3 regions of the Citrobacter sp. CFNIH10 genome follow, and region 2 is predicted to be linked to each of the others. Evidence: predicted binding sites of a transcription regulator. Region 2 holds the regulator's gene; each other region holds the start of a gene.

Region 1 (5,655 bases), 1.4 Mb from region 2:
AGCGGGTCGTCAGGTGGGTCTGGCGGCGGTGGTGGCGGCAACGTTGCTACAGTCGATGGAGAACGCCAATAAAGTGTTCCCCGAAATGGCGACCATGCCGATTGCGCTGGTTATCCTGATCGTCTGTGCTATTGGCGCGGTCATCGGTCTGGTGAACGGGATTATCATTGCTTACCTGAACGTAACACCGTTTATTACGACGCTCGGCACGATGATTATCGTCTACGGGATCAACTCCCTGTATTACGACTTCGTGGGGGCTTCACCGATTTCGGGCTTTGATAGCGGCTTCTCGACCTTTGCGCAGGGCTTTATCGCACTGGGCAGCTTCCGGCTGTCGTATATCACGTTCTATGCGCTAATCGCCGTGGCGTTTGTCTGGGTGCTGTGGAATAAAACCCGCTTCGGTAAAAACATTTTCGCCATCGGCGGTAACCCGGAAGCAGCTAAGGTATCAGGCGTGAACGTGGCGCTGAACCTGCTGATGATCTATGCGCTGTCCGGTGTGTTCTATGCCTTCGGCGGTCTGCTGGAAGCGGGGCGTATCGGCTCGGCAACCAACAACCTGGGCTTTATGTACGAACTGGATGCGATCGCGGCGTGCGTGGTCGGCGGCGTGTCGTTTAGCGGTGGGGTGGGAACGGTGTTCGGCGTGGTGACCGGTGTGATCATCTTTACCGTCATCAACTACGGTCTGACCTACATCGGCGTTAACCCGTACTGGCAGTACATCATCAAGGGCGGCATCATTATCTTTGCGGTCGCACTGGATTCACTGAAATACGCGCGTAAGAAGTAATCCCTTCAGGGCAGAATCAAACCGGTGCAGATGTGCTCTGCGCCGGTTTTTTATTTGATAAAAACTAACCAGATGCCGACAAGCAGCGCGCCGACCGAAAGACCAAAGTAGACGCCAATATAGCTCCAGTAAGCGCCAGGTTCCGCTGCGCGCTGAATTAAGCGCGGCGTTTGCGAACCTTTGACCGTTTTCTCAACGACGCCAGAGCGTAACCCTTTAATACCTTCCCGCAGGGTCCAGGCGACGATCATCAGTACGCCAATCACGATAAAAAGCGTTTTGTCTTCCATGCTTATTTTCCTTGTCTCTTTTGCAGTTCAAGCAATTGTTCCGGTGTTACGGCCGGATAGCCCTGGGCATCGTCGGGAACCTGATGCAGGGAGGGAATTGGCACTAACGGGCCGAGGAAACGGGGTTCACGTTTAAACAGATACAGATCGGCCAGCGCGCCAAAACGTGCGCCAAACTCGCGTACCCGAACCGTCAGCATATCTTTTGGCGACGGCACGGCGTAGCACTGTGCCTGAATCCCCATATGTAACGCGATAAACAGCGCGCGTTCGCAGTGGAAACGCTGGGTAATGATGATGAAGTCATTGGTGTCAAAGACTTTACGGGTGCGGACAATCGAATCGAGCGTGCGGAATCCGGCGTAATCTAACACAATATCGGCAGGATCGACGCCAGCGGCAATCAGGTCTTTGCGCATCGTCATCGGTTCGTTATAGCTTTGCAAGGCGTTGTCGCCGCTGAGCAGCAGATAGTTAACTTTGCCGCTGTTATAGGCGTTCAGCGCACCCTGAATACGGTAGCGATAATACTGGTTGATCACCCCGGTACGATAATATTTGGCTGTGCCGAGCACCACGCCAACCTGGCGGTAGGGCAGGTCCTGAAGCTCATCGTAAATATAGGGGGCAGTTTTCCAGCTCATCCAGCGATCAAGGCCCAGCACGATCAACAGCAGCAAGCCGATCAGGACCAACAGGCTGTAGAGGGCGCGCTTTAGCATGAAGAAAACTCTGTCACTGGATGAAATTTCAATCAGGCTACTGTACCCGCTGGCGAAGCGCAAGAAACAGCAGTCTGATTGGGGGGATTTTCAGCAATACGTGAAACAAGCGTAGGCCTGATAAACGTTGCGCCATCAGGTGGTTAGACCGGATAGCGATGAAAACGCCTTATCCGGCCTGTGCGCGGACGCCATCAGACAATTAGCCCAAAAGTACGCGATCGATGTTGCTGCAGCCCAGCGCTTTCAGCGTGGCGGCGGTGGCATCCCACTGGATCAGCGGCGCGTCGGCTTTTTCCGCCAGCACCGCACGCTGAATATCGGCATAACCATAGCCGTTCAGATTCAACATAATCAGCGCGCCCTGTAGCGGTGGGATGGTCGGGTTAAATGCGGCGTTTTCGCCATAGCTTCCGCTAAAGATACGTCCATCTTTGCACTCCAGCGCTACACCGCTCGGTGACTGGCTGTACGGCATATGACTGCGGCTCGCGGCGGCAATGGCCGCTTGCGTCAGCGCATCTCCCTGAGGGGCGAAACCGTGATCCTGTTCGTCCATCAGTAGCGTTTTGATGTCGAGATCTTTCGGCCCAAACGCATCCGGCAAATAGTCGCGCAGCGTATGCGGTTCCCGACCGGGCAGGTGAATGCGCAGATCCAGCCCGCTGTTGAGTTCGTTCATAAACTGGCGGCAGTGGCCGCACGGGGTGTAGTTAACGGTGATTGCGGCGAGACCTTTCTCGCCGCGCAACCAGGCGTGGCTGATGGCGCTTTGTTCAGCGTGAACCGTTTGTTGCATCGTCGCGCCGAGGAATTCCATATTGGCGCCGAAATACCACGTTCCGCTCACGCCGCGCGCAATTGCGCCAACGTTAAAGTTCGACAACGGCGTACAGGCGCAGGCCGCCGCCAGCGGCAGCAGCGCGAATGCCAGTGCGTCTTCGTCCAGTCCCGTTGCGCTTTTAAGCATTGATACCTGCTCAGCCGTCAGCGACGCGGGGAAATGCGTATCTGCCAGAATGGGCGCCAGCGCGGATTGCAGGTTGTCCGCAAGTTGGCTAAACGCAGTGTGAAAACGTGGGTGCATGGCGTTGCCTCATAACAATGTATTGGGATCGTAGTGTACGGGCCTGTTATGGCTATATGTGTGATCTAATTCTCATTGTGTATGCAACTTATGAAACATAAATTAAAAATGCGCGACGTATCGCAAATTTTAGCCCACAACCGCGAGAATAACCGGAAACAGGAACGGGGCGATCAGCGAGGTAATAATCCCGCAAATCACCAGCGCCAGCGAACTGAATGCGCCTTCCTGATAATCCAGCTCCGCACAGCGGGCGGTGCCGAGGGCGTGGGACGCGGTGCCCATCGCCAGTCCGCGTGCGGCTTTGGTTTTAATGCGCATGGCGTTTAACAGGGTATGACCAAAGACGGCGCCGAGTATACCGACGAAAATCACGCACACGGCGCTGACCGCCGGAATGCCGCCGATGCTGCCGCCCACGGCCATCGCAATCGGCGTAGTGACGGATTTCGGTAAGACGGAGGCGGCGATTTCAGGCGTGGCGCCCATCAACAGCGCCACTGTGGTGCCGGTCACCATCGCCACAACGCTGCCAACAAAACAGATAGTAATGATTGACTTCCAGCGGGCGCGAATCTGATGCAGCTGTTCATACAGTGGATAGGCCAGCGCCACGACCGCCGGTTGCAGCAGGTCATTCAGCACTTCGCTACCTTTAAAATAGCTGTCGTAGGAGATGCCGGTCAGCAGGAGGAACGGGATAATCACCGCCATCGCCACCAGCAGCGGATTCAGTAAGGGAAATTTAAACCGTGTCGCCAGTTTGCGCGCACCGAAAAAAACCGCCAGCGTCAGCGGTAAAGACCACCAGATTGACGACATCATTCTTTAGATCCTTCCTGACCCACCACTTTCCGTTCACCGTGAACAAGATGTGAACTCCAGCTCACGACCAGAAACACCACCAGCGTACTGATCGCACACGACACCACCACCGGGCCAAACTGCGCGCGCAGCAGATCGAAGTACTGCATCACGCCGACGCCAATCGGCACAAATAACAGCGCCATATAGCGAATCAGCACATAGCAGCCAGGATTCACCCATTTCGCCGGGATAATTTGCAGCGCCAGCAGCACAAACAGGATCAGCATCCCGATGATGCTGCCAGAAATGGCGACAGGCAGCAGGGACGCAATAAAAATGCCTGCATACAGACAGGCATAAATCAGCACGAAAGCGCGTAAGTATTGCCAGATGATATTCAGTGTCTTGCTCATGTTGAAATTCCTCGAAGCGACGGATTCATCATACAATTAAACTTTAAAACGTGCTATCGATCACATCATGAATTCTTAGCATACTGAACATAGACAGCGGGAACATTGGGCAATATCCCCAATACGTGATGCTAAACTTGTGCCAGCAGTTGCAGAAAACGACTCAGCGCGCTGGACGGCGTCTCATTATTGCGCCAGAACACGCCCACGCTGCCTTTTTGTTCAATCTTCGGTAGGTTGAGGATCACCAGCTGTCCCTGGCTGGCATAGCGCTGCGCCAGCCGTAAAGAAAGGATAGAGATCATATCGCTGCTTTGCAGCAGGTTAGTACTGACGTTCATTGATGCCGACTCGATGGTGTTCTCCGGCAACATCACTCCGTTATCGACCAGCGCGTTATCAATACTCAGGCGGATAGGCGTTCCCGTCGGCCAGACGATCCAGCGCCAGTGCGCTAGATCGGCCCAGCTCAGGGTGTCAAACTTCGCTAATGGATGGTGGGGACGGGCGACAAAGCAAACGGGTTCGGTATACAGCACCTGATAATTGAGCGGAAGCTGCAGCGCTCGCCCACCGACGCGGCCGACCACGACATCCACGGAACCGGCAAGCAGGTCGTGCAGCAGCGGCGTCATGACCTTTTCTTCAATGTTAAGGTGCAGCGTCGGCATCTCCACGAGCAGATTAAGGATCGCCTGCGACACACAGTCGGTCGCCACTGGCGAGCAGCCAATCTTCAGGCTCCCTACCAGCCCGCCTTCTTTAAAGCGTGCCATTTCATACTGTGAACGCTCCATGTCATTGATTAAGCGCTGGGCGTGTTGCAGCAGCAACTTGCCGCCTTCCGAGGGGCGCAGGCCTTTACTGTGACGTTCAAAGAGCGTGATCCCCATCTCATCTTCGAGCTGTGACAGCCATTTCGACAGCGCGGGCTGGGTGATATTCATCATTCGTGCAACGTGCGTGAGATTCCCTTGTTCGCCCAGCGCCACCAGCATTTGCAGATGGTGCAGCTTCAGTTTTTGCGCCCAGTTTGCCATCAGCGATAACCTCCAGGTTATGTCTCTGCATGAAATGCCATTGTACATTTTATCGCCCAGTCTACAAACTCGTAACATACCAAAAACAAAACAACATCTGTCCCTACCTGCACCGAGGCATTCACTATGACTCAACGACGTGAACTACAAGCCCTGATCGATGCTGCTCCTGTCAGCAAGACACAGTGGCGGGTGATCATCTGCTGCTTTCTGGTGGTCATGCTTGATGGTTTTGATACCGCAGCCATTGGCTTTATTGCACCCGATATTCGTACCCACTGGCAGTTAACTGCCGGAGACCTCGCTCCGCTGTTTGGCGCAGGTCTGTTAGGACTTACCGCCGGCGCCTTACTTTGCGGACCGCTGTCTGACCGTTTCGGTCGCAAACGGGTGATTGAGCTCTGCGTGGCATTGTTTGGTGCGCTGAGCCTGATCTCCGCCTTTTCGCCGGATTTGCAAACGCTGGTTATCCTGCGCTTTCTGACCGGTCTGGGCCT
Region 2 (5,655 bases):
GATATCAGCAGAGCTTATAAAACTGTTTTGACAAGGAATGATAGGTTTTTATTATCGAGTACACATTCATTGTCTGGAGTAGAGGTTTCGCTTATTTTTCATAACAAGGATTTACAGACAGCATTCGAAAAAACGGAACCCTACTATGGTAAATGCTATATCTATTATTTTGAAGGCAGGTTTAATAATGACAGATTGAAATTTGATGAGGATGGCGATCAATCAAATGAATTTGTTGTTGATAATTATAAGTTTATACTTCAATCGACTGATTGTATAAAACATGTATATGGCAATAGTTGATGATTAGAACGATGCAGCTAAATGCGGGCATGACGAAAATTATTAACTCTTACTATCCCGTAACCGGCGGCTGAGCCAGATCCCATGGTGCGGCCGCTGACGCCATGCGACAGACGAGATAGTGTGCATTGTGTTCAGGTGCCCCAGCACGCGTTGCAGATGCTGTTCCAGCGTGCTTAAGGGGCCGTGGGTGAGCGCTTCAGGCGCTTCCAGAATATTCACATCCCCCGAACTGCCCGGCCCGTCGTACTCCAGCCGCTGCTGACAGCGTTGGATGGCAATTTCGCACGATTGCAGATATCGCTGCGCCAGTTCCGGCGTCAGCATCGTATGCTCACGCGCCAGCGTGGTCATGGCATTGATATGTTCGACGATAAACTGACTGTGCGTCACCCACAGCTTCATGTCCGCCAGGTAGTGCGTGTTAAAGCCTGGCTCCTGCATCGCCTGATTCAGTGAGTTAAACAGCGTGTTGTGCGCCTGATTGACGCGCATACGCTGATAAGCCAGCGGTGTGGCCTGCGGATCGTCACTCAGAATCAGACGAATCGCTTCCTGATCGGCCTCCAGCGCATCATGTGCGTTTTTACGCAACAGTCCGCTCTGCCATTGTGGCCATAACCAAACGGTGCCGCCAAACGCAATCAGGCAGCCTATCACCGTGTCGACAAATCGCGGAATGATGAACTGTTCGCCGTCCAGCGTCAGGAGTTGCAGGGTGTACACCGCCGTGACGGTAAATCCCACGGTCGCCCAGCCGTAGTTTTTGCGGATGGTCAGATAGCTGACCAGGGTGATCACCAGCATCAGCGCCAGCGTATATCCTTCAGGAATATGAAAGTGCAGTGTTACGCCTGCGATAATCAGCCCCACCAGCGTTCCCGCCGAACGGTGCAGAATACGCACGCGGGTGGCGCCGTAACCGTTTTGCGTCACAAACAGCACCGTCATCAGGATCCAGTAAGGCTTCGGCAGATGCAGCGCGGTTCCCATCAGACTGGCGATGCTGAGCATGACGCTGATCCGCCCGGCGCTGCGGAGTGCCGGAGATTTCAGCGAGAGGTAGTTTTTCAACGCCGGCAGCAGCGGTAGCCGACGCTGCTTATCGGCCATCAGATCGCGGGCGTACAATGGTCGCTGGGTGCGCAGTACGCGGGCGATACGGCTGAAGTGCCAGTAACAGAACTGCCCGACGGGGTTATCCGGATGCTGATGAGCAATTTTTTCCAGCGCGCCAATCTGCTTTTGCATGGTGAACCGCGTCGGCAGCCGGTGATACAGAATGTCATCCGCCAGTACGCGCAGGCGAGCGGCGACCGTTTGCGCCGTCCAGCGTATCACCTGCTCCGCGTGACTGCGCTCGACCAGCTTTTGCACCTCTTCCGGTTGATGCAAACTGACGGAGATATGTTCCTGCAGATCCAGCGCTTCCTGAAAGGCGCGCAGCATCCGCTTATAGTCATTATTGTGATGCGCCGACAGCATGTGCATCTGCTGATAGCACTGGGTGATGAGGTCGACGGCCTTCTGCTGGCGCACCAGAAGCGGCGGCAGGGCTTTTTCCGGGTCGGTATGCTGGGTCAGCATGCTGTATTTCGCTTCGCAGTAATCCGCCAGTTCCCGGTACAGCAGGCTCAGCGACTCGCGCAGCGGCTGTTCGCGCCAGAGCCAGAACCAGAACCAGTTAAACAAGCCATACCACAGCGTGCCCAGCGCGTAGATCAGCAGCGGTTCCCAGACCGGCATATTTCCCGCGAGGCTCAGTGTGAAAATCGCCGCGATCAGCGAGGCCGGAAGCAAACGCGCGTGAAGGGAGCTCAATTCAGCGGTGACGCCGAGCGTGAGCGTCAGGCCGGTCAGGATCAGGGGTAACGGCACCGCTTGCGTCAGCAGCAGCTGCATGATCAGGCTACAGCCGGCAAACAGCGATGCACCGATAATCAGACGTTTGAAAAAGCGTTTGTGCGGAGTATCAAGCCCGGCAATGTTGCAGCAGGCGGGAACGAGAGAGAAGAGCAGGCCCAGATGTAACTGCCCGATGATCAGTCCGACGGCCACGGGCAAACAGAGCACCAGCGTTTGACGTAGTGCATAATTGATTTCTGGGTGATAAATCAGTCTGCGCCACATTGGCAAAACAAAAATGACGCGCTAGCGGGTAGCGCGTCATTTCCGATGAGATTAACGAGTGCCGTAAACGACGATCGTTTTACCGTGAGCGGAGATCAGGTTCTGATCTTCCAGCATCTTCAGAATACGACCAACGGTTTCGCGAGAGCAGCCAACGATCTGGCCAATCTCCTGGCGAGTGATTTTGATCTGCATGCCGTCCGGGTGAGTCATCGCATCAGGTTGTTTCGCCAGATTCAGCAGAGTCTGGGCGATACGACCGGTCACGTCGAGGAAGGCCAGGTTACCGACTTTCTCTGAAGTGACTTGCAGACGGCGAGCCATTTGGGAAGAGAGGCGCATCAGAATATCCGGGTTCACCTGGATCAACTGACGGAATTTCTTGTAAGAAATTTCAGCCACTTCACACGCTGTTTTCGCCCGAACCCATGCGCTACGTTCCTGGCCTTCTTCAAACAGGCCCAGTTCGCCAATAAAATCACCCTGATTCAGATAAGAAAGGATCATTTCTTTCCCTTCCTCATCCTTAATCAACACTGCCACTGAGCCCTTAACGATGTAGTACAACGTTTCTGCTTTTTCACCCTGGTGAATCAGCGTGCTCTTGGACGGGTACTTATGAATGTGGCAATGAGACAAGAACCATTCAAGTGTCGGGTCTGTTTGCGGTTTGCCAAGCACCATGCGCGATTATCCTCTGTTATAAGCTGTCTCCAGAGCCAAAAAATGCCGCTGTCTCTGGGGTTGCAAAAATGTGCTTCCCGCGTCCTGGGAAGAGGCTGTCAAAAACTCACTGCAGCCTTTAATGTGAAGTCCTCTGCATACATGCAGTACATCAATGTATTACTGTAGCATCCTGACTGTTTTAGCATAGCTTTAGCCGTGTGTCTCCTGGTGTCTCGCTTCAGCATGACGGAGGTCGCCTTCCGTTGCGAGAATTGTTATGTACGCGTAATCTGTCAGGAAAATTGACGCACTGGAGTTAAAAAATATGCAAGCGCGTGTTAAATGGGTTGAGGGGTTAACCTTCCTTGGTGAGTCGGCTTCCGGACACCAGATTTTGATGGACGGTAACTCTGGTGATAAAGCGCCGAGCCCGATGGAAATGGTGTTGATGGCAGCGGGCGGTTGCAGCGCCATTGACGTGGTTTCTATCCTGCAAAAAGGCCGTCAGGATGTGACGAACTGCGAAGTGAAACTGACGTCAGAACGTCGCGAAGAGGCGCCACGCCTGTTCACCCACATCAATCTGCACTTTATTGTCACCGGTAACGATCTGAAAGATGCCGCCGTTTCGCGTGCGGTCGACCTGTCAGCGGAGAAGTACTGCTCTGTGGCGCTGATGCTGGGAAAAGCGGTCAACATTACCCATTCATATGAAGTGATTGCGGCGTAATTTTTCCTGTCGCCGGATGGCGGCTAGCGCCTGGTCCGGCCTACAGATCCCTGATTTGTAGGCTCGATAAGCGTAGCGCCATCGCGCACTTCCCATCGTTTATTCGATCTTCTTGCCTTCCATCAGTCGCTGCACCAGCGGCAACATGATGAGTTCCATTGCCAGCCCCATTTTGCCGCCAGGTACCACCAATGTATTGATGTGGGAAATGAATGACCCCTGCAGCATCGCCAGCAACCAGGGGAAATCGATTCCTTCCAGATTACGGAAATGAATCACGACAAAGCTCTCATCCAGTGATGGAATGCCTTTGGCCGCGAATGGGTTCGAGGTGTCGACGGTGGGAACGCGCTGGAAGTTAATATGGGTGCGGGAGAACTGCGGCGTGATGTAGTTGATATAGTCGTCCATCGAACGCACCACCGAATCCATCACCGCCTCACGAGAATGGCCTCGTTCGCTGGTGTCGCGGATAAGCTTCTGGATCCACTCCAGGTTAACGATGGGGACCACGCCGACCAGGAGATCAACATGTCTTGCGACCTCATGCTGGGGCGTGACGACGCCGCCGTGCAGGCCTTCATAGAACAATACGTCGGTGGGTTCCGGCAGGGGTTGCCACGGGGTAAACGTCCCCGGTACCTGATTCCATGGCACGGCTTCATCATAGGTATGCAGATATTTACGCGACTGGCCTTTGCCCGTCTGACCGTACTCAATAAACGTCTGCTCCAGTAGACCGAAGTCATTGGCGTCGGGCCCAAAATAGCTGATGTGGCGTCCGGCGTCGCGTGCTTTGCGGATCGCCATATCCATTTCCGGACGGGTATAGCGGTGAAAACTGTCGCCTTCCACCTCGGCTGCGCGCAGGTTGAGCTGCGCAAAAATTTTACGGAACGCGAGGCTGGTGGTGGTGGTCCCCGCGCCGCTGGATCCTGTTACCGCAATCACCGGATGTTTGGCAGACATGTTAACTCCATCAATAAATTGATTTTTTATTATAGTCGGCCGATAGCGTGCGGGTTATTCGCGAAATTGCTTGCGCGGCATGATATTGACGGTTTCGTGCAACTCAGACCACACCAGCACCGCTTCGCCACACTGTAACTGGCGTTTGACGTCGGCGACTTTTTGTTCAAGGGTACGTTCATGTTCACCATAATCGGTACCTTCGCGCAACACAAAGCTTTCGATCAGATTGTCCAGCGTCTCGGGGGAAAGGTCCTGCCAGGGGATTTGCATGATTAGGCCTCCAGATACGGTGTCAGCCAGTCAGGGATGCGCGATTCCAGCCACATTTCTGGCCGACGTAGCGTCCCGCCAATAAATCCAACGTGCCCGCCATGTTCGGTTAACTGATATTCCACCTGCGGCGGTAAATCTTCTGCTTTGGGGATCACATGATGATCCATAAACGGGTCGTCTTTCGCGTGAATGATCAGCGTCGGAATGGCGATGTCGCTGAGCAAGGGCATGGCACTGCACTGACGATAGTAGTCGATAGCATCGGCGAAGCCGTGAATTTTGGCAGTGATCAGATCGTCAAACTCACGGATCCGGCGCAGGGACTTCAACTGCGCCAGGCTCACCGGCAGCGAGCCTGGATAAGCCGCCAGCTTGCGCGATGCGTTAGCTTTCAGCAGGTTGAGCAGATAGCGCTGATAAATACGGGAAAAGCCTTTATCCATATGATAGCTGCAGGCTTCCAGTACAAAGGGAGCCGAGACAATGACCGCCGCATCAAGCGGGATGTTTTTCCCTTCTTTAGCCAGCAGGCATGCCAACATATTTCCGCCGAGCGAATAGCCTACGGCGGCCGTCGGCGC
Region 3 (5,655 bases), 2.2 Mb from region 2:
ATGTACGTCCAAACTTTTGACCCCTATAGTAACCCCCTGTTTTATAGATAAATTGTCCCCTATATCTGAAAACTTGGATATTACAACATTGGAAAAGTGGTGGATTCTTGGGTTGTAACCGATCTTTGCTCCAAGCATGACATCAACATTAAAAGTGGATACTAACTGAAGGTGTAACCGTCTCGCTGCTAGTTTGAAATGATGTTTCTTACTCATATGCATCTCATTGGCAAGACGCCACCAAAACCAGAACATAGTATTTTGATGACTCTTTCTCTTGGCTTTACGATACTCTTTTGCAAATCGTATCCATGAGCATTTGTATTTTGACCGTAATAATTCCCGCTCCCAGTAACGGGTGAGGTTGGTTAAATTTTCAGTCAATAAGAAAAGGGCAATTTGAAGATAGGGCATGATCTTTGACTTAGCGATCCTGATAAGAAAAAGGAATTTTAGATCAATATGCTTAATAGACAATGGTTTTGTTGAAAACTTAAGCACAGAATTCATGTGCGACATTATTGCGACACTTTGATGTATTGAATGCTCTAAATCCCTTGTTTCATGCGGGTTGTAAGATATAAAGAAGGTTATATTATATAGCTATTGCTAAAACGTTAATTTTTTGTGCCTGGGCAACTCTGGTTTACAATGGACGCTCTCCAATTAGATGCTGTTAACGCGTCACAGGAATGAGGAAGCAGAATGAGTCGTCGCGCAGGTATGCCAACAACAAAAAAAGTGACGCAGTTAGTGAACGTTGAAGAACACGTCGAAGGGTTTCGTCAGGTGAGAGAGGCGCATCGGCGTGAGCTGATTGACGACTATGTTGAGTTGATTTCTGATCTGATTATTGAAGTCGGTGAAGCGCGTCAGGTGGATATGGCGGCCCGGCTCGGGGTGTCCCAACCCACGGTGGCGAAGATGCTCAAACGCCTGGCCTCGGTGGGATTGATCGAAATGATCCCCTGGCGCGGCGTTTTCTTAACCCCGGAAGGGGAGAAGCTGGCGCAGGAAAGCCGTGAGCGCCATCAGATCGTGGAGAACTTCCTGCTGGTGCTGGGGGTGAGCGCTGAGATAGCCCGTCGCGATGCTGAGGGGATGGAGCATCATGTCAGTCAGGAGACGCTGGACGCATTCCGGCTGTTTACCGAACAACACGGAACTTCCGTTGAATGAACCTGCCTTTATTGCGGGCGTTGAAACGCGACCGTTTTTTTCAGCTATTGATTGTCGTTGGCGTGGCGTTGAGTCTGTGGGTGCCGTTCACGCCACGGACGTGGCCTGGCGCTATTGACTGGCACACCATTATCATCCTGAGCGGCCTGATGTTGCTGACTAAAGGCGTGGAGCTTAGCGGCTATTTCGATGTGCTGGGACGTAAAATGACCCGCCGCTTTGCGACTGAGCGCCGTCTGGCGATGTTCATGGTGCTGGCAGCGGCGCTGCTTTCCACTTTTCTGACCAACGACGTCGCGCTTTTTATCGTTGTGCCGCTGACCATTACGCTGAAGAAGCTGTGTGCGATACCGGTCAACCGGCTGATTATTTTTGAAGCGCTGGCCGTGAATGCTGGCTCGCTGTTAACGCCCATCGGCAACCCACAAAACATTTTGCTGTGGGGGCGTTCTGGTCTCTCATTTTTTGCCTTTATCAGCCAGATGGCGCCGCTTGCCGTTGCGATGATGGTGACGCTGCTGGTCGTGTGCTGGTTCTGCTTCCCTAATAAGCCGCTGTCGTACCACACCGGCACGCATGCGCCGCAATGGCAGCCGCGACTGGTATGGGGGTGTCTGGGGCTGTACCTCGTTTTTCTGACGGCGCTGGAGTTCAAACAAGAGCTGGTAGGGCTGGCGATTGTCGCGCTGGGGTTTCTGTTACTGGCGCGGCGTGTGGTGTTGAGCGTTGACTGGACGCTGTTGCTGGTGTTTATGGCGATGTTTATTGATGTTCATCTACTGACGCAACTGCCGGCATTGCAGGGAACGTTAAGTCACGTCGGCTCGCTGTCTGAACCCGGCCTGTGGCTGACGGCAATTGGTCTGTCGCAGTTTATCAGCAATGTTCCCGGCACCATCTTACTGCTGAATTACGTGCCTCCGACCGTGCTGCTGGCATGGGCGGTCAACATCGGTGGATTTGGTTTGTTGCCGGGATCGCTGGCGAATTTGATTGCGCTACGGATGGCAAACGACCGACGCATCTGGTGGCGCTTTCATCTCTATTCACTGCCGATGCTGGTGTGGGCGGCGTTGGTGGGGTATGGGCTGTTACTGCTGAGATAATACCAATTAAAATCAACAAAAAAGGGCGGAAAAATTATCCGCCCTTTATATTGTCCAGATTCGTATCAATTCAGACGAACAGGCATCCCTGAACGGTTCTGAATCGCTTGCTCTACCACGTTCTGGTCAACATCGGCCTGATTGGTGATGTTCTGAATGCTCTTCGACAGGGTAATCGGTACGATTTCGCCGCCTTCAAACTGCGCTTCAGTCGTCGACAGTGGGTTGTGAACTTCGATGTAACGGCTGCCATCTGGCTCAGTGGTCGCTTTTACCGGCTCATCAATAAACTGTACGCGCGTGCCGACAGGCACATTCTGGAACAGGAATTTGATGTCTTCGTTACGCAGACGCACGCAACCGTGGCTCACGCGCAGGCCGATACCGAAGTTGGCGTTGGTGCCGTGAATGGCGTACAGACGCCCAATGTATAGCGCGTACAGACCCATCGGGTTATCCGGACCTGCCGGAACAACGGCAGGCAGCGGTTCACCTGCGGCACGATATTCAGCGTGCATTTTCGCGGTTGGCGTCCAGGTCGGACCGGCTTTCTTACGTTCTACTTTGGTGGTCCAGTTGATAGGCGTGTCTTTACCTAACTGACCAATACCGATAGGCAGGACGATCACCGTATTGGTGCCTTTCGGGTAGTAGTACAGACGCATTTCCGCGCTGTTAATCACGATACCTTCGTGCACGGTGTCCGGCAGAATCAACTGCTGCGGAATATTCAGCACGGTGCCGCCTTTCGGCAGGAAGGTATCCACGCCCGGGTTGGCTTCCAGCATGTTGGAAAGTCCCATCTGGTATTCCGCAGCAAAATATTCCAGCGGCTGCGTGTTACCTTCCGGGATGGTGATAACCTGATTCTGACCAATGACGCGACTACCATCCGTTGGCAGAGGATAGGTGACAGCGGATGCGGTACTGCAAAAGCCGACGACCGCGAGTGCTGCCGCGAAAAACGTTGTTAATTTCATATTCATGTTATGCGAGATTCATTGCCTGGCAGGCTGTTGGGTTGAGAATTCTGTAGTGTTGGGAGCGCATTATATGTGCATTCCTGTTAACAGGGAATTCAGATGTGTACGAAATCACATTTTTTTCCTGTTACCCCAGTGTAGTCGTTTGCGACGAGGCGCGATCTTATTTCAGACTTGTGGCATAATACGCGGTTTGTCACATATTCTTTAGGATACGTCCGTGTTAGTTTCCAGCAACGTCACCATATAGTTTCAAAGCGGGAAATTAAGCAATGGGAGAGAGGTTTCTGTCACCCCTGCATACATTCATTGGTCAGTCTTCGTTGTTTGAAGTTTTGGTTTCATTGGGTCAATATTCTCATACTGGCTCGGTGGTTTTAGCCACCCCACTCAAGCAAGATGTCGGAAGGTTAATCAGCAAATCTGATACGCTGTTCAGCACTGATAAATTTAATTTGAATTGCTGGTTGGTTTTCTGCTATGCTGAAAGGTGAACTAAATATTCCGTAAACTTTGTTCCGCAGTATTTCTCTCCTCGAAAACATCCCCAGTGTCAGATACAAGGCGGCTTTGCGGTAACGCAAATGCTCTCGTTTTACCGTGGTTTTAGGTAGTAACTGTTTAGGGCACTGTTGCAAATAGTCGGTGGTGATAAACTTATCATCCCCTTTTGCTGATGGAGCTGCACATGAACCCATTCAAAGGCCGGCATTTTCAGCGTGACATCATTCTGTGGGCCGTACGCTGGTACTGCAAATACGGCATCAGTTACCGTGAGCTGCAGGAGATGCTGGCTGAACGCGGAGTGAATGTCGATCACTCCACGATTTACCGCTGGGTTCAGCGTTATGCGCCTGAAATGGAAAAACGGCTGCGCTGGTACTGGCGTAACCCTTCCGATCTTTGCCCGTGGCACATGGATGAAACCTACGTGAAGGTCAATGGCCGCTGGGCGTATCTGTACCGGGCCGTCGACAGCCGGGGCCGCACTGTCGATTTTTATCTCTCCTCCCGTCGTAACAGCAAAGCTGCATACCGGTTTCTGGGTAAAATCCTCAACAACGTGAAGAAGTGGCAGATCCCGCGATTCATCAACACGGATAAAGCGCCCGCCTATGGTCGCGCGCTTGCTCTGCTCAAACGCGAAGGCCGGTGCCCGTCTGACGTTGAACACCGACAGATTAAGTACCGGAACAACGTGATTGAATGCGATCATGGCAAACTGAAACGGATAATCGGCGCCACGCTGGGATTTAAATCCATGAAGACGGCTTACGCCACCATCAAAGGTATTGAGGTGATGCGTGCACTACGCAAAGGCCAGGCCTCAGCATTTTATTATGGTGATCCCCTGGGCGAAATGCGCCTGGTAAGCAGAGTTTTTGAAATGTAAGGCCTTTGAATAAGACAAAAGGCTGCCTCATCGCTAACTTTGCAACAGTGCCATTCTGTCGGGATCAGGAATACACCGCCGAGAAACTGAAAGGACACAATAACCGCAAGCGACAATGAGGAGGAAACTATCAACCAATGTTTTGGACGACGAGACCTTATCAGCTGATAAGAGAGGTAAAGTGCAGAGATGATAAAAACAATAATTAACGGTTTCATGGAGTTATATACCACGCTTAATATTTTTTGCGTAATTAGAGAGCGATTTACCCAAAAACAGGTATACGAGACAGGTGAAAAGGTAAACAAAATGGATGCTGGTGGTTTTTTGGGCTAAAGTGAAAAATTGGTTCGCCTGCCCACCAGCTAATGTGTAATTGAGTTGAACTGTTGGTTTTTCAGCATCGACATAAAAACTTCTAGTTTTCATGAAGGTTAACGGCTTGAAAAATACTTTATAACCAACTCGTGCATAAATTGTGCATGTTGTAATGGTTATTACCAACGGCACATAGAATGGAATAATTGTATTGAGCCAGCACAATAATGACCACACCAGCACTGAATCCAGTAGAAACCTGGCAATAGAGTTGGCCTGCGTTCTGCCCGCTACCACCATAATGGGTATAAATTTAACCATGAAATCCACCATAGTTATACTTGTTTACACCATCTTATAGACAGACAAATTTTCTCCGACTTTTTTTGAACGCAAAACGACCCCGAAAAACGGACATTATATGGTCAGGAATTTCGATAGTTTAAGAGAACATGGTAAATTTTTTCTATCGAAATTTGTGGAGAATTGAAATGAGCAGTGATGCCACTAAGATGGTTGAAGCCTTTGTTAAAGACCCATTAAGTTACGATAGATTTGGGCCAGAGCTTATTTCAAATCAAAAATGTGTCCTCAACATCAATGGGCATGAAATGTCAATTGATGAAGCAGTTAAGATGAGTGATATTGAAAAGTCGCTCTTAGATGAAATTTACCA

The links. Region 2 encodes CRP, which controls carbon source genes, mostly activating them, when cyclic AMP is high. Its sites were predicted from a motif close to ATGTGANNNNNNTCACAT; they were not measured.
Positions count from the first base shown of each region.
Region 1: the regulator CRP is predicted to act here: its motif matches at 2,957-2,974, upstream of cdd (cytidine deaminase).
Region 3: the regulator CRP is predicted to act here: its motif matches at 3,368-3,385, upstream of ldtB (L,D-transpeptidase).

Region 1 covers NZ_CP026216.1:4,636,639-4,642,293, reverse strand. Annotated here, with positions in the region: gene mglC (galactose/methyl galactoside ABC transporter permease MglC) at 1-799, shown strand, start outside; gene C2U53_RS26720 (DUF2542 family protein) at 850-1,089, opposite strand; gene sanA (outer membrane permeability protein SanA) at 1,092-1,811, opposite strand; gene cdd (cytidine deaminase) at 2,014-2,898, opposite strand; gene C2U53_RS26705 (CidB/LrgB family autolysis modulator) at 3,028-3,723, opposite strand; gene C2U53_RS26700 (CidA/LrgA family protein) at 3,720-4,118, opposite strand; gene C2U53_RS26695 (LysR substrate-binding domain-containing protein) at 4,250-5,158, opposite strand; gene C2U53_RS26690 (aromatic acid/H+ symport family MFS transporter) at 5,285-5,655, shown strand, end outside.
Region 2 covers NZ_CP026216.1:827,685-833,339, reverse strand. Annotated here, with positions in the region: gene C2U53_RS07470 (hypothetical protein) at 1-303, shown strand, start outside; gene C2U53_RS07465 (YccS/YhfK family putative transporter) at 346-2,433, opposite strand; gene crp (cAMP-activated global transcriptional regulator CRP) at 2,485-3,117, opposite strand; gene C2U53_RS07445 (OsmC family protein) at 3,425-3,829, shown strand; gene C2U53_RS07440 (phosphoribulokinase) at 3,929-4,798, opposite strand; gene C2U53_RS07435 (YheU family protein) at 4,853-5,071, opposite strand; gene C2U53_RS07430 (hydrolase) at 5,074-5,655, opposite strand, start outside.
Region 3 covers NZ_CP026216.1:3,010,995-3,016,649, forward strand. Annotated here, with positions in the region: gene C2U53_RS17945 (serine acetyltransferase) at 1-510, opposite strand, end outside; gene mntR (manganese-binding transcriptional regulator MntR) at 706-1,179, shown strand; gene C2U53_RS17955 (anion transporter) at 1,176-2,285, shown strand; gene ldtB (L,D-transpeptidase) at 2,351-3,271, opposite strand; gene C2U53_RS17965 (hypothetical protein) at 3,679-3,966, opposite strand; gene C2U53_RS17970 (IS6-like element IS26 family transposase) at 3,957-4,661, shown strand; gene C2U53_RS17980 (hypothetical protein) at 4,884-5,300, opposite strand; gene C2U53_RS17985 (hypothetical protein) at 5,471-5,655, shown strand, end outside.